2 regions of the Alteromonas sp. 14N.309.X.WAT.G.H12 genome follow, and region 1 is predicted to be linked to the other one. Evidence: predicted binding sites of a transcription regulator. Region 1 holds the regulator's gene; the other holds the start of a gene.
The links. Region 1 encodes NrdR, which represses ribonucleotide reductase genes. Its sites were predicted from a motif close to AAACACNANATNTNGTGTTT; they were not measured.
Positions count from the first base shown of each region.

Region 2: nrdA (class 1a ribonucleoside-diphosphate reductase subunit alpha) is a predicted target of NrdR. The motif match lies at 3,616-3,635, and genes of this name have one in related genera.

Region 1 covers NZ_JBAHZB010000092.1:1,110-7,350, forward strand. Annotated here, with positions in the region: gene ettA (energy-dependent translational throttle protein EttA) at 1-603, opposite strand, end outside; gene lpxD (UDP-3-O-(3-hydroxymyristoyl)glucosamine N-acyltransferase) at 818-1,843, shown strand; gene glyA (serine hydroxymethyltransferase) at 2,034-3,290, shown strand; gene nrdR (transcriptional regulator NrdR) at 3,374-3,823, shown strand; gene ribD (bifunctional diaminohydroxyphosphoribosylaminopyrimidine deaminase/5-amino-6-(5-phosphoribosylamino)uracil reductase RibD) at 3,830-4,957, shown strand; gene V5298_RS16530 (riboflavin synthase) at 4,968-5,633, shown strand; gene ribBA (bifunctional 3,4-dihydroxy-2-butanone-4-phosphate synthase/GTP cyclohydrolase II) at 5,652-6,241, shown strand, end outside.
Region 2 covers NZ_JBAHZB010000075.1:9,032-15,272, forward strand. Annotated here, with positions in the region: gene gyrA (DNA topoisomerase (ATP-hydrolyzing) subunit A) at 1-2,421, opposite strand, end outside; gene ubiG (bifunctional 2-polyprenyl-6-hydroxyphenol methylase/3-demethylubiquinol 3-O-methyltransferase UbiG) at 2,711-3,415, shown strand; gene nrdA (class 1a ribonucleoside-diphosphate reductase subunit alpha) at 3,836-6,160, shown strand; gene nrdB (class Ia ribonucleoside-diphosphate reductase subunit beta) at 6,233-6,241, shown strand, end outside.

The DNA of each region.
Region 1 (6,241 bases):
AAGCCAAGCAACGGATTCCGCGTCCAAGTGGTTAGTGGGTTCGTCAAGGAGCAGCATTTCTGGCTTTTCCAGTAACAAGCGGCACAAGGCTACCCGGCGTCGCTCACCACCAGACAGTTTTGAAACGTCCGCATCCCAAGGTGGAAGGCGCAGGGCATCGGCGGCACGTTCCAAGGTGTTTTCCAGATTGTGGCCATCTTTGGCTTGAATAATCGCTTCCAATTCACCTTGTTCTTTGGCTAATGCATCGAAGTCGGCATCGGCTTCTGCGTAGGCCGCGTAAACTTCATCTAAACGGGTTAGCGCATGTTTGACGTCAGCGACGGCTTCTTCAATATTGCCCCGGACATCTTTTGATTCGTCCAGCTTTGGCTCTTGGGGCAAATAGCCGATTTTTAATCCAGGTTGCGGTCTGGCTTCCCCTTCTATTTCGGTATCAACGCCAGCCATGATACGTAACAGGGTGGATTTACCTGCACCGTTGAGACCAAGTACCCCAATTTTCGCGCCGGGAAAAAAGCTCAGTGAAATGTCTTTGAGTATATGACGATTAGGTGGAACAATTTTGCCCACCCGATGCATTGAATAAACATATTGTGACATACTTTTCGTTGTGTCCTGATGCTAAGGAATAATGGCCATATTGTACTCGCTTTAGGCGGCGACTGACCAGTGTAGTGAGCTGGCTTTTGTCTAATTGAGTTAAAATTCATCACTTGTGTGCGATGAAAGCAGATTTTGACGTTGGGAATAGGGACGTAAGAAGAATTTTCCAGTAGCATTGTGTTTAAGATGACTATGACGACAAGGCGATACGATGACAACGCATTCAAAACGTGTTTATACCTTGCAGGAACTTGCAGAGCACACCGGCGGTACTGTACTGGGTAATGGCGAAATCAAACTCAGTGGTGTGGGTACACTGGCGGGAGCAAAAAGCCACCAAGTTTCCTTTTTAACCAATATTAAATACAAAAAACAATTGCTTTCCACCGAGGCCGGTGCGGTAATTCTTAATGAAAAATTGGCGGACGCTTGTCCGGTATCCGGTTTAATACATGATAATCCTCATGTGGCGTTTGCCCAAGTGGCACAATTATTTGATACCACCCCTAAGCCAGCACTGGGCATTGCCGAGACGGCAATTATTGCCTCGTCGGCAGTCATAGGCAGTGATGTGTCCATTGGCGATAATGTGGTCATCGAAGATAACGTGGTGTTAGGCGATAATGTGACAATCTGCGCAAACACGGTAATCGGAAAGGGAACACAAATCGGCGAAGGATCCACACTTTTCGCCCATGTCACTGTTTATCATGATGTGATTATTGGTAAACGGGTCACCATTCATAGCCAAACTGTCATTGGCGCTGCGGGCTTCGGTTACGCAAACGACAAAGGAACCTGGCTACCTATTCCACAAACCGGTAGCGTACAAATTGGTGACGATAGCCAAATCGGTGCATCAAGTACCATTGATCGAGGAGCCCTAGACGATACCATAGTGGGAAAAAATGTGATTATTGATAATCAGGTGCAAGTAGGGCACAACTGTATTATTGGTGATCATGCCTGTATTTGCGGTGCCACGGGGATCGCCGGAAGTTGCCATATCGGTAAGTATGTTGTCATCGGCGGGGGTTGTGGTGTTAATGGACATATTAGCATCTGTGACAATGTACAGGTCACCGGGTATACCATGATTGCCCAAGATATTACTGAACCTGGGGTTTACTCCTCTGGTCAGCCGGCGATGACAAATCGTGAATGGCGCAAAGTGACCATTCGTACCAAACAAATTGATGACCTATTCAGTCGCGTAAAAGCGTTGGAAAAACGTTAGTTTTATCTTTGTTATAACCCAAAGTGCTAACAGATGAATGTCGCATGTGGCTTGATGGGGCATTCAGTTTGTTGCCATGCCCACCTCCGATCACTAAGGATTACCAATAAACCAGTATACATGTGGTCTAAAATGACTAGAATATGCGTTTTTATTACAGCTATCCCTCAATGCAGTGAAAGGAGCCTCCATGTTACCTCGCGAAATGACGATTGCCGACTTTGATCCAGAACTGGCCACGGCTATGGCCAACGAAAATGTGCGTCAGGAACATCATATTGAACTGATTGCATCCGAAAACTATTGTAGCCCCCGCGTTATGGAGGCCCAAGGCTCACAATTAACCAATAAGTACGCCGAAGGTTATCCGGGCAAGCGTTATTACGGCGGCTGTGAGCATGTTGATGTGGTTGAACAACTGGCCATTGATCGTGCCAAAGCCTTGTTTGATGCTGATTATGCCAATGTACAACCGCATTCTGGATCGCAGGCCAATGCTGCCGCATTCATGGCGCTGATTGATGCCGGTGATACCGTATTGGGTATGAGCCTGTCGGAAGGTGGACATCTTACTCACGGTTCTCACGTGAACTTTTCGGGTAAAACTTATCATGCGGTTCAATACGGACTTGATGAGAACACCGGCGAAATTGATTATGCACAAGTCGAAGCTTTAGCACTTGAGCACAAACCTAAAATGATCATTGGTGGTTTTTCTGCTTATTCCAAAGTGGTTGATTGGGCGAAATTCCGTGAAATCGCCGATAATGTGGGTGCATACCTTTTAGTTGATATGGCACACGTAGCGGGCCTTATCGCCGCCGGTGTTTATCCTAGCCCGTTGCCTTACGCACACGTGGTGACTACCACTACACATAAAACCTTAGCGGGTCCTCGTGGTGGACTTATCTTGTCATCGTGCGGCGATGAAACTATCTACAAAAAGCTCAATAGCTCTGTCTTCCCAGGCAATCAGGGTGGACCTTTGTGTCATGTTATTGCAGCGAAAGCCGTCGCCTTTAAAGAAGCATTACAAGATGATTTTAAAATCTATCAACAGCAGGTGGTGAAAAACGCCCAAGCAATGGTTGATGTGGTGTTGAGTCGTGGTTATAACGTGGTTTCCGGTGGCACAGAAAATCACCTGTTTTTGCTGGATCTTATCGATAAGGATATTACCGGTAAAGATGCGGATGCGGCGCTAGGCAGAGCGAATATAACCGTGAACAAAAACTCGGTACCTAAAGATCCCCGTTCACCTTTTGTTACCAGTGGTTTGCGTATTGGTAGCCCTGCGATTACCCGCCGTGGCTTTAAAGAAGAGCAGGCGAAACAAGTTGCTACATGGATTTGCGATATACTCGATAATATGGGTGATGAGAGTGTCGTTGAACGGGTACAAAAAGAAGTGGTTACTTTGTGTGAGTCGTTCCCTGTTTACGGTTAAACTACCCTACATTGTATAAACTGCTTAATGCCGTTAGCGCAGGGTAAACCTGCCTGACGGCTTTGTTAGTTAAAAGGCCTGTTATGTTTTGTCCATTTTGCTCTGAACAAGAAACCAAAGTTATTGATTCACGACTTGTCGCTGAAGGGCATCAGGTTCGACGACGACGTGAATGTATGGTTTGCCATGAACGTTTTACCACGTTTGAAAGTGCAGAGTTGGTTATGCCTCGGGTTATTAAACGAGATGGCTCACGGGAGCCGTTTAACGAGGATAAATTACGGGCAGGGCTTCAACGGGCATTGGAAAAACGGCCAGTGAGTACCGAACGGGTGGAAGAAGTGATCCTGTCCTTAAAGTCTGAACTACGGGCTACTGGTGAACGAGAAGTTTCCAGCGAATTTTTAGGGAATCTTATTATGAATGCCTTAAAAGAATTGGATAAAGTGGCCTATGTGCGGTTTGCTTCCGTTTATCGTTCGTTTGAAGATATAAAAGAATTTGGTGAGGAAATAGCCCGCCTAGGAGACTAAAACGTCATGGCTGCAACGCAAGATTTCCCGACCGCATTAGATTATCAATGGATGGCTGAAGCACTACGGCTTGCCAAAAATGGCGAATATACCACCACCCCGAATCCACGGGTGGGGTGTGTTATTACCGATGCAAATCATAAAAAAGTGGGTCAAGGTTTTCATGTTCAAGCCGGCAGTCCCCATGCGGAAGTTCACGCATTGCGAGAAGCCGGTAGCAGCGCAAAAGGGGGAACTGCCTATGTCACCCTCGAACCCTGTAGTCATTACGGACGCACCCCACCTTGCGCAGAGGCCCTCATAACAGCGGGGATTGCCCGTGTTGTGGTGGCAATGACCGATCCTAACCCCCAAGTGAGTGGCCGCGGGCTAACGTTATTGCGGGAAGCTGGCGTGACCGTTGTCAGTGGCGTGCTTGAACAGCAAGCAATGGCCTTAAACCGAGGCTTTGTGAAACGGATGCTCACCGGAAAACCCTGGGTAACGGTAAAACTGGGGATTAGCTTAGACGGTAAAATTGCCCTTGCTAACGGCCAGAGTCAGTGGATCACCAGTGCCGCAGCGAGACGAGATGTGCAACGTCATCGGGCCCGCAGTTGCGCCATTCTCACCGGCAGCGGCACAGCACGGGCCGACAATCCAAGTTTGCTTGTGCGCGAAAATGAAGCTAAGTTGCCCGCTTATCCGCTGGCGACTATTCGACAGCCGTTACGGGTGGTTATCGACAGCAAAAATCAGTTAGATTCCAACTTATCGCTGTTTACCGACGGCCATAAAACATTAAAAGTATGCGCTCAGGGCAGGGGACCTGACACCGAAAGAACCGCTGCGGTTTCTCTACAAGGTGAACGGGTGAACCTTTCTGAGGTGATGACCTTACTGGGTGAACGGCAGATAAACGATCTTTGGGTAGAAGCCGGTCCAGGTCTGGCGGGGGCGCTTTTTCGAGCCGATGAGGTGGATGAGCTTATTGTTTATCAGGCGCCGAAATTGCTGGGCGATAAAGCCCAGAGTATGCTCATTTTCGATGAATTTACCCGTTTGAGTGACACGCCAGCGCTGCAATTAACGGATCTTCGCCAAATTGGCCCAGATATAAAGATGACGTACCGAGTGGGTAACAACACAAATTAAGAGGCAAAACATGTTTACGGGGATTATTCAGGCATTAGGCAAAATTAAGTCAATGGTACACCGGGGTGAAGATATCCGATTAACGGTGTCGTCTGAAAAACTTGATATGTCCGATGTAGCGTTAGGCGACAGTATCGCCACCAATGGCGTCTGTTTGACGGTCACTGATATTGGCGATGATTTTTATTGTGCCGATGTGTCAGCGGAAACCCTGCGTTATACCGGTTTTGCTCATTATAAAACCGGTAGTGTCGTTAATCTTGAGAAGGCTATGCGCCCCACAGACCGATTCGGAGGACACATTGTTTCGGGACATGTGGATGGTGTGGGTGAGGTAGTAAACATTGTTAAGCACTCGGATTATATTGAAATCTGGATTTCTGCCCCCACTGAATTGGCTAAGTATATCGCCCATAAGGGCAGTATTACGGTAGATGGCGTCAGTCTTACCGTTAACGATGTGCAAGGTCGGCAATTTATGCTTTGGATCATTCCGCATACCTTGCAGGAAACGGTTATCGGTCACTATAAAGCCGGTACCTTGGTAAACCTTGAAGTTGACGTCGTCGCCCGTTATTTAGAACGATTAATGCTGGGTGACAAAGCAGCTAACAATAATACGAAAACCGACATCAGTATGGCTTTTCTTGCTGAAAACGGCTTTCTTAAAAGATAACCCTACAAAAGTGAAATTATGGCATTTAATACCACAGCAGAGTTAATAGAGGATATTCGTCAGGGTAAAATGGTTATTCTGATGGATGATGAAGATCGGGAAAACGAAGGTGATATCATCATGGCGGCACAGTTTGTGACGCCAGAAGCCATTAATTTTATGGTCACCCATGCCCGCGGTTTAGTTTGCCTTCCTATGACACAAGAGCGATGTCAGCGATTAAACTTGCCACTGATGGTGGATAACAATGGGGCGCAGTTCTCAACCAATTTCACGGTTTCCATTGAAGCGGCTAAAGGAGTAACCACCGGTATTTCTGCCGCCGATCGGGCAACAACCATACTTGCTGCTGTGGCACCGGATGCCGTTGCGTCAGACATTGTTCAGCCAGGTCATATTTTTCCTCTGATTGCGAAAGAGGGAGGCGTATTAAATCGTGCAGGTCATACGGAAGCAAGCGTGGATCTTGCGCGTTTAGCAGGTGCTGAACCTGCCGCTGTCATTGTAGAAGTTCTGAATGAAGATGGCTCCATGGCCCGAAGACCGGAACTGGAGCGTTTTGCAAAAAAACACAATATAAAAATTGGTACTATTGCCGATTTAATTGA
Region 2 (6,241 bases), on a different contig from region 1:
CTGCACAGCCCCCACCACTTTACCGTTACGTTCGGACACTTTGATCGAAACCACACCTTGTGTCGCACGACTTTTCGCAGGGTAATCTTCCAGCGGTGTACGTTTTCCATAACCATTTTCAGTGGCGGTTAAAATTGCGCCATCACCGCGAGGAACAATCAGTGAAACCACACGTTGCCCCTCTCGTAAACGGATCCCTCTAACACCGGTTGCAGTACGTCCCATTGGACGCAAGGCCATCAGCTCTTCACCCGTTTCGGGGTCGCGCTTCACTTCGCCGGTTTCTGAATCGCGTAATTTTTCATTAAAGCGTACAACCTTACCTTCATCAGAGAACAACATAATATCGTCGTCACCATGGGTAATGGCTACACCAATGAGTTCATCACCGTCATTAAGGTTAACGGCAATAATACCATTGGAACGTGGTCTAGAATACGAACTCAGATCGGTTTTCTTCACCGTACCATTTGCCGTTGCCATTAACACAAACTTGCCTTCTTCAAATTCCTTGATAGGCAATATAGCGGTAATACGTTCGTCATCTTGTAACGGAAGAATATTTACTATTGGTTTACCACGGGCATTTCGACTGGCAAAAGGTAATTGATACACTTTAAGCCAGTACAAGCGTCCACGGGTAGAGAAGCACAAGATATGATCATGGGTATTGGCAACCAATAAACGTTCGATGATATCTTCATCTTTCATTCGTGTGGCAGACTTACCTTTACCGCCACGACGCTGGGCTTCGTATTCGGTCAGTTTTTGGTATTTCACATAGCCCTCGCGGGACAAGGTGACAACCACGTCTTCCTGTTCGATCAGATCTTCAATATCAATATCATGACTTGCTGCCGTAATTTCTGTACGACGTTCATCACCAAATTCTTCACGTACTTTTTCCAGCTCTTCGCGAATCACTTCCATGAGACGCTCCGGGCTACGCAATATATGAAGTAATTCGGCAATAATGTCGAGTAATTCTTTGTATTCACCAAGAATTTTTTCGTGTTCTAAGCCGGTTAACTTATGTAAACGCAGATCAAGAATCGCTTGAGCTTGCTGTTCCGTTAAATAATATTTTCCGTCTCTGATACCGAATTCGGGCGTTAGCCAATCCGGTCTGGCCGCATCGTCACCGGCTCTTTCGAGCATATCGGCCACATCGCCTAACTGCCAGCCTTGGGAAACCAAGCCCTTTTTCGCTTCAGCCGGGCTGGGCGACGCTTTAATTAATTCGATGATAGGATCAATATTGGTTAGCGCAATGGCCAACCCTTCTAAGATATGGGCTCGATCCCGGGCTTTTCGCAATTCAAAAACCGTACGCCGCGTAACCACTTCACGACGGTGAAGGATAAAGGCTTCCAGCATTTCTTTAAGGTTAAATACCTTAGGCTGGTTGTTATCTAATGCCACCATGTTGATACCAAATACCGTTTGTAACTGGGTATTGGCATACAAATGGTTTAATAACACTTCGGCAGATTCGTTACGTTTGACTTCGACAACAATGCGCATGCCGTCTTTGTCCGATTCATCACGTAATGCAGAAATGCCTTCGATGCGTTTTTCTTTTACCAGTTCGGCGATTTTTTCAATCAACCGCGCTTTGTTCACCTGGTATGGAATTTCGTTAACGACGATGGTTTCTTTGCCATTGGCGTCGGTTTCTATTTCCGCTTTTGCACGTAAATAAATTTTTCCCCGGCCAGTACGGTAAGCATCGTCAATCCCCTTACGTCCGCTGATCATCGCGGCAGTGGGGAAATCCGGCCCTGGGATATATTGCATAATATCGTCAATGGTGATGGACGGATCTTCAATTAACGCAATACATCCGTTGATAACCTCTGTCAGATTATGCGGCGGAATATTGGTCGCCATCCCCACAGCAATACCGGAGGAACCATTCACTAATAAATTAGGGACTTTGGTTGGGAGAACATCGGGAATGTGCTCTGTACCGTCATAGTTAGGTACAAAATCTACGGTTTCTTTTTCCAGATCAGCCAATAATTCGTGGGCAATTTTTGCCATACGCACTTCGGTATAACGCATTGCGGCAGCGGAATCTCCATCCACCGAGCCAAAGTTACCCTGGCCATCTACCAACATGTAACGCAAAGAAAAGGGTTGCGCCATTCGTACAATGGTGTCGTACACTGCGCTATCACCGTGTGGGTGATACTTACCTATAACGTCACCCACCACACGTGCGGATTTTTTATAAGGCTTATTGAAATCGTTCTTAAGTTCGTTCATCGCAAATAAAACGCGACGGTGTACGGGTTTGAGACCGTCTCTTACGTCAGGCAACGCGCGCCCGACAATAACGCTCATCGCATAATCGAGATAAGAATTCTTGAGTTCTTCCTCTATATTAACGGGGAGAATTTCTTTAGCGTTATCAGTCATAAACTGCTATGTCCCTTGATTCAGATTATCAGCGTATTGACTACAATAAACTTACAAAAGCCTATCATATCACCGCTTTCTTATATTATGGGGTGTACAAGTAATCTGTAAGTGTATCACCGGATGAAAAATTAATGTAGCGCTTAATCAGGGGTCTTTACCTTAGTGAATATCAAGCGATTAATTTTCACTCAAATAAACCCTTCAAGGCGCAGAAACATCCCTTTTTTGTGTCATATCATGTATCTTTAGCCAATATTTTTCTGTTAGCAGGATAAAAACAAAGCCTATGTCAAACGTGGATCACGAGGAAATCAGCAAATTCAGTGACTTAGCCTCACGATGGTGGGATACAGAAAGTGAATTTAAACCCTTACACCTAATTAACCCCTTGCGACTGGATTATGTTCAGCAACACTGCGAGGGTTTGTTTGATAAGCAGGTGCTTGATGTAGGCTGCGGTGGCGGGATCCTGACAGAATCCATGGCGAAAATGGGCGCCAACGTTACCGGTATCGACTTAGCCGAGGCCTCATTAGAAGTGGCAAAACTTCACAGTTTGGAATCCGGTGTGGCGGTGGATTATCACTGTGTAGCTGCGGAAGACTTTGCCTCTGAACATGCCGCATCATTTGATGTGGTCACCTGTATGGAAATGCTGGAACACGTACCCGACCCTTCTTCAATTGTTCAAGCCTGTGCGCGACTGGTTAAACCCGGCGGCCATGTTTTCTTTTCTACCCTAAACAGAAATATCAAGTCTTGGTTGATGGGCATTGTCGGCGCAGAATACATTCTGAATCTGGTCCCCCGCGGCACCCATCAACATGGACGCTTCATTAAACCCTCAGAACTGATGGCGATGACAGATCAAAATGATCTGGCGGTTTGTCACGCCACCGGATTGCACATGGATCTGTTAACTCGACAATTTTACCTATCCGATAAAAATATCGATGTTAACTATATTATCCATACGCAAAAAACCGCCTAAAATCACAACATGTAGTGTTAGTGGATACCTTTTAGCCTACATGTCGTATTTATGAACGACCCAAAAATTGCAAGTAAAAAAGTTTTGTCGCCAATATTAACCCAAATAAAACGGTTGCATTTGTCCGATCTTTGCTTAGCCGACCCTTACTAGGTGAGTTGTTACTAACCTAAAATGAAAGTCGGTTTAAGTGGGCATTTTAACACCAGATATTGAGTTGCAATATGGGTCAAACCTCACTATCTTGTGTTGAGTCTTCGGTGGTAGCGATACCACCGACACGACCTTAAATGGGATCCCTCGATGAATATTCGAGATCCTGTTTGCGACAAGACTAAATATCGCTGCAATTTCTATCAAAAACGATGAATAGGGTTTTAACCCAAGCTTCATGCGCTAACAAACTAACGGCCAACACGAATGAAAAACAACCTGTATGTCACCAAACGCAATGGCGAAAAAGAAGTCATTGATTTGGATAAAATCCACAAAGTGATTACATGGGCAGCAGAAGGACTCAGTAATGTTTCTGTTTCCCAAGTAGAGATCAAAGCACAAATTCAATTTTACGACGGCATAAAAACCGGTGAAATTCACGAAACGCTCATTAAATCTGCCGCAGATTTAATCTCTACAGAGGCTCCTGATTATCAGTATTTAGCCGCCCGACTCGCTATCTTTCATCTACGTAAAAAAGCCTACGGCCAATTCGAACCGCCTACTCTTTATGCCCATGTGCAAAAAATGGTAGCGGCAGGCAAATACGATGAGCACCTGTTGTCTGATTTCACTGAAGAAGAATTCAATGAAATGGACAAATTCATCGATCATTGGCGCGACATGACGTTCAGCTATGCGGCGGTGAAACAACTAGAAGGTAAATATCTGGTTCAAAACCGGGTCACCGGTGACATCTACGAAAGTGCACAGTTTTTATATGTATTGGTCGCGGCTTGTTTGTTTGCCGATTACGACAAAGCTGACCGCCTTGGGTATATACGTCGTTTTTATGATGCCGTATCAACCTTTAAGTTGTCATTACCTACGCCAATCATGGCCGGTGTGCGTACCCCTACTCGTCAATTCAGCTCCTGCGTACTTATCGAAACCGGTGATAGCCTTGATTCCATCAACGCCACTGCCAGTGCCATTGTAAAATACGTGAGTCAACGGGCGGGTATTGGTGTCAATGCGGGGCGCATCAGAGCACTAGGCAGCCCAATTCGCGGCGGTGAAGCCTTCCACACAGGTTGTATTCCTTTTTATAAATACTTCCAGACTGCTGTAAAAAGCTGTTCCCAAGGCGGTGTACGTGGCGGCGCAGCCACCTTGTTCTATCCCCTTTGGCACATGGAAGTCGAATCCCTGCTGGTACTAAAAAATAACCGTGGTGTGGAAGAAAACCGTGTACGTCATCTCGACTACGGTGTGCAATTTAACAAGTTGATGTATCAGCGCATGATGAAAGACGATTACATCACCTTGTTCAGTCCCTCAGACGTGCCGGGGTTATACGACGCATTCTTTGCCGATCAAGATAAATTTGAACGCTTATATGTGCAATACGAACAAGATGAAAGTATTCGTAAAAAACGTATTAAAGCCATGGAATTGTTTAGCCTGTTTATGCAAGAGCGGGCTTCCACAGGCCGTATTTATCTGCAAAACGTGGATCACTGCAATACCCATAGCCCCTTTGATCCTGCCGTAGCTCCTGTAAGACAAAGTAATTTATGTTTGGAAATTGCCCTGCCCACCAAACCCCTCGAGCATGTGAATGACGAAAATGGGGAAATCGCACTGTGTACCCTTTCTGCCTTTAACTTAGGGGCCATTAATTCACTGGATGAATTTGAAGAGCTTTCAGATCTTGCCGTGCGTGCTTTAGATAGTTTATTAGATTATCAGGATTATCCGGTTCCCGCGGCCTATCATGCCACCATGAATCGCAGAACCCTAGGTATAGGTGTGATTAACTTTGCCTACTATCTTGCAAAAAATGGGGTGAAATATTCAGACTTCAGTGCGAACTCTCTTATCCATAAAACCTTTGAAGCGATGCAGTACCACTTGCTGAAAGCCTCGGTTAATCTGGCCAAAGAAAAAGGCGCATGTCCTAAATTTAACGAAACAACCTATGCAAAAGGCCTGCTTCCCATTGATACCTATAAAAAGGATCTGGATAAAGTATGTGATGAACCTTTGCATATGGATTGGGAAGGGCTACGTAAAGACATTCTTCAATACGGGTTACGTAATTCCACCCTTTCCGCGTTGATGCCGTCTGAAACGTCGTCGCAAATATCCAATGCCACAAACGGCATAGAGCCACCCCGTGGGCATATTAGTATTAAATCCAGCAAAGATGGCGTACTAAAACAAGTGGTACCCGAATACGAATCGTTAAAAGACAAATATGAATTATTGTGGGATATTCCGTCCAATGATGGCTACCTGCAACTGGTAGGCATCATGCAAAAATTCATCGACCAAACCATTTCGGCCAATACCAGCTACGATCCTGGCAAGTTTGAAAGTGGTAAGGTGCCAATGAAATTGTTACTTAAAGATCTGCTTACAGCATACAAACTCGGTGTCAAAACCCTGTATTACCATAATACTCGTGACGGCAACACCGACAGCAGTTCAGTGGCTGTAAAACAAGTACAGGAATCTCAGCCTGATGCACAAACCGCTGTGATAGAAGAAGACGATGATTGTGCCGGCGGCGCCTGCAAAATTTAACCGTGCATTAAGACGGGGTTTTCCCGTCTTAACTCTCTTACCATAACCCGTATATCGAGCGATTCAGCAGTTATGAAATAC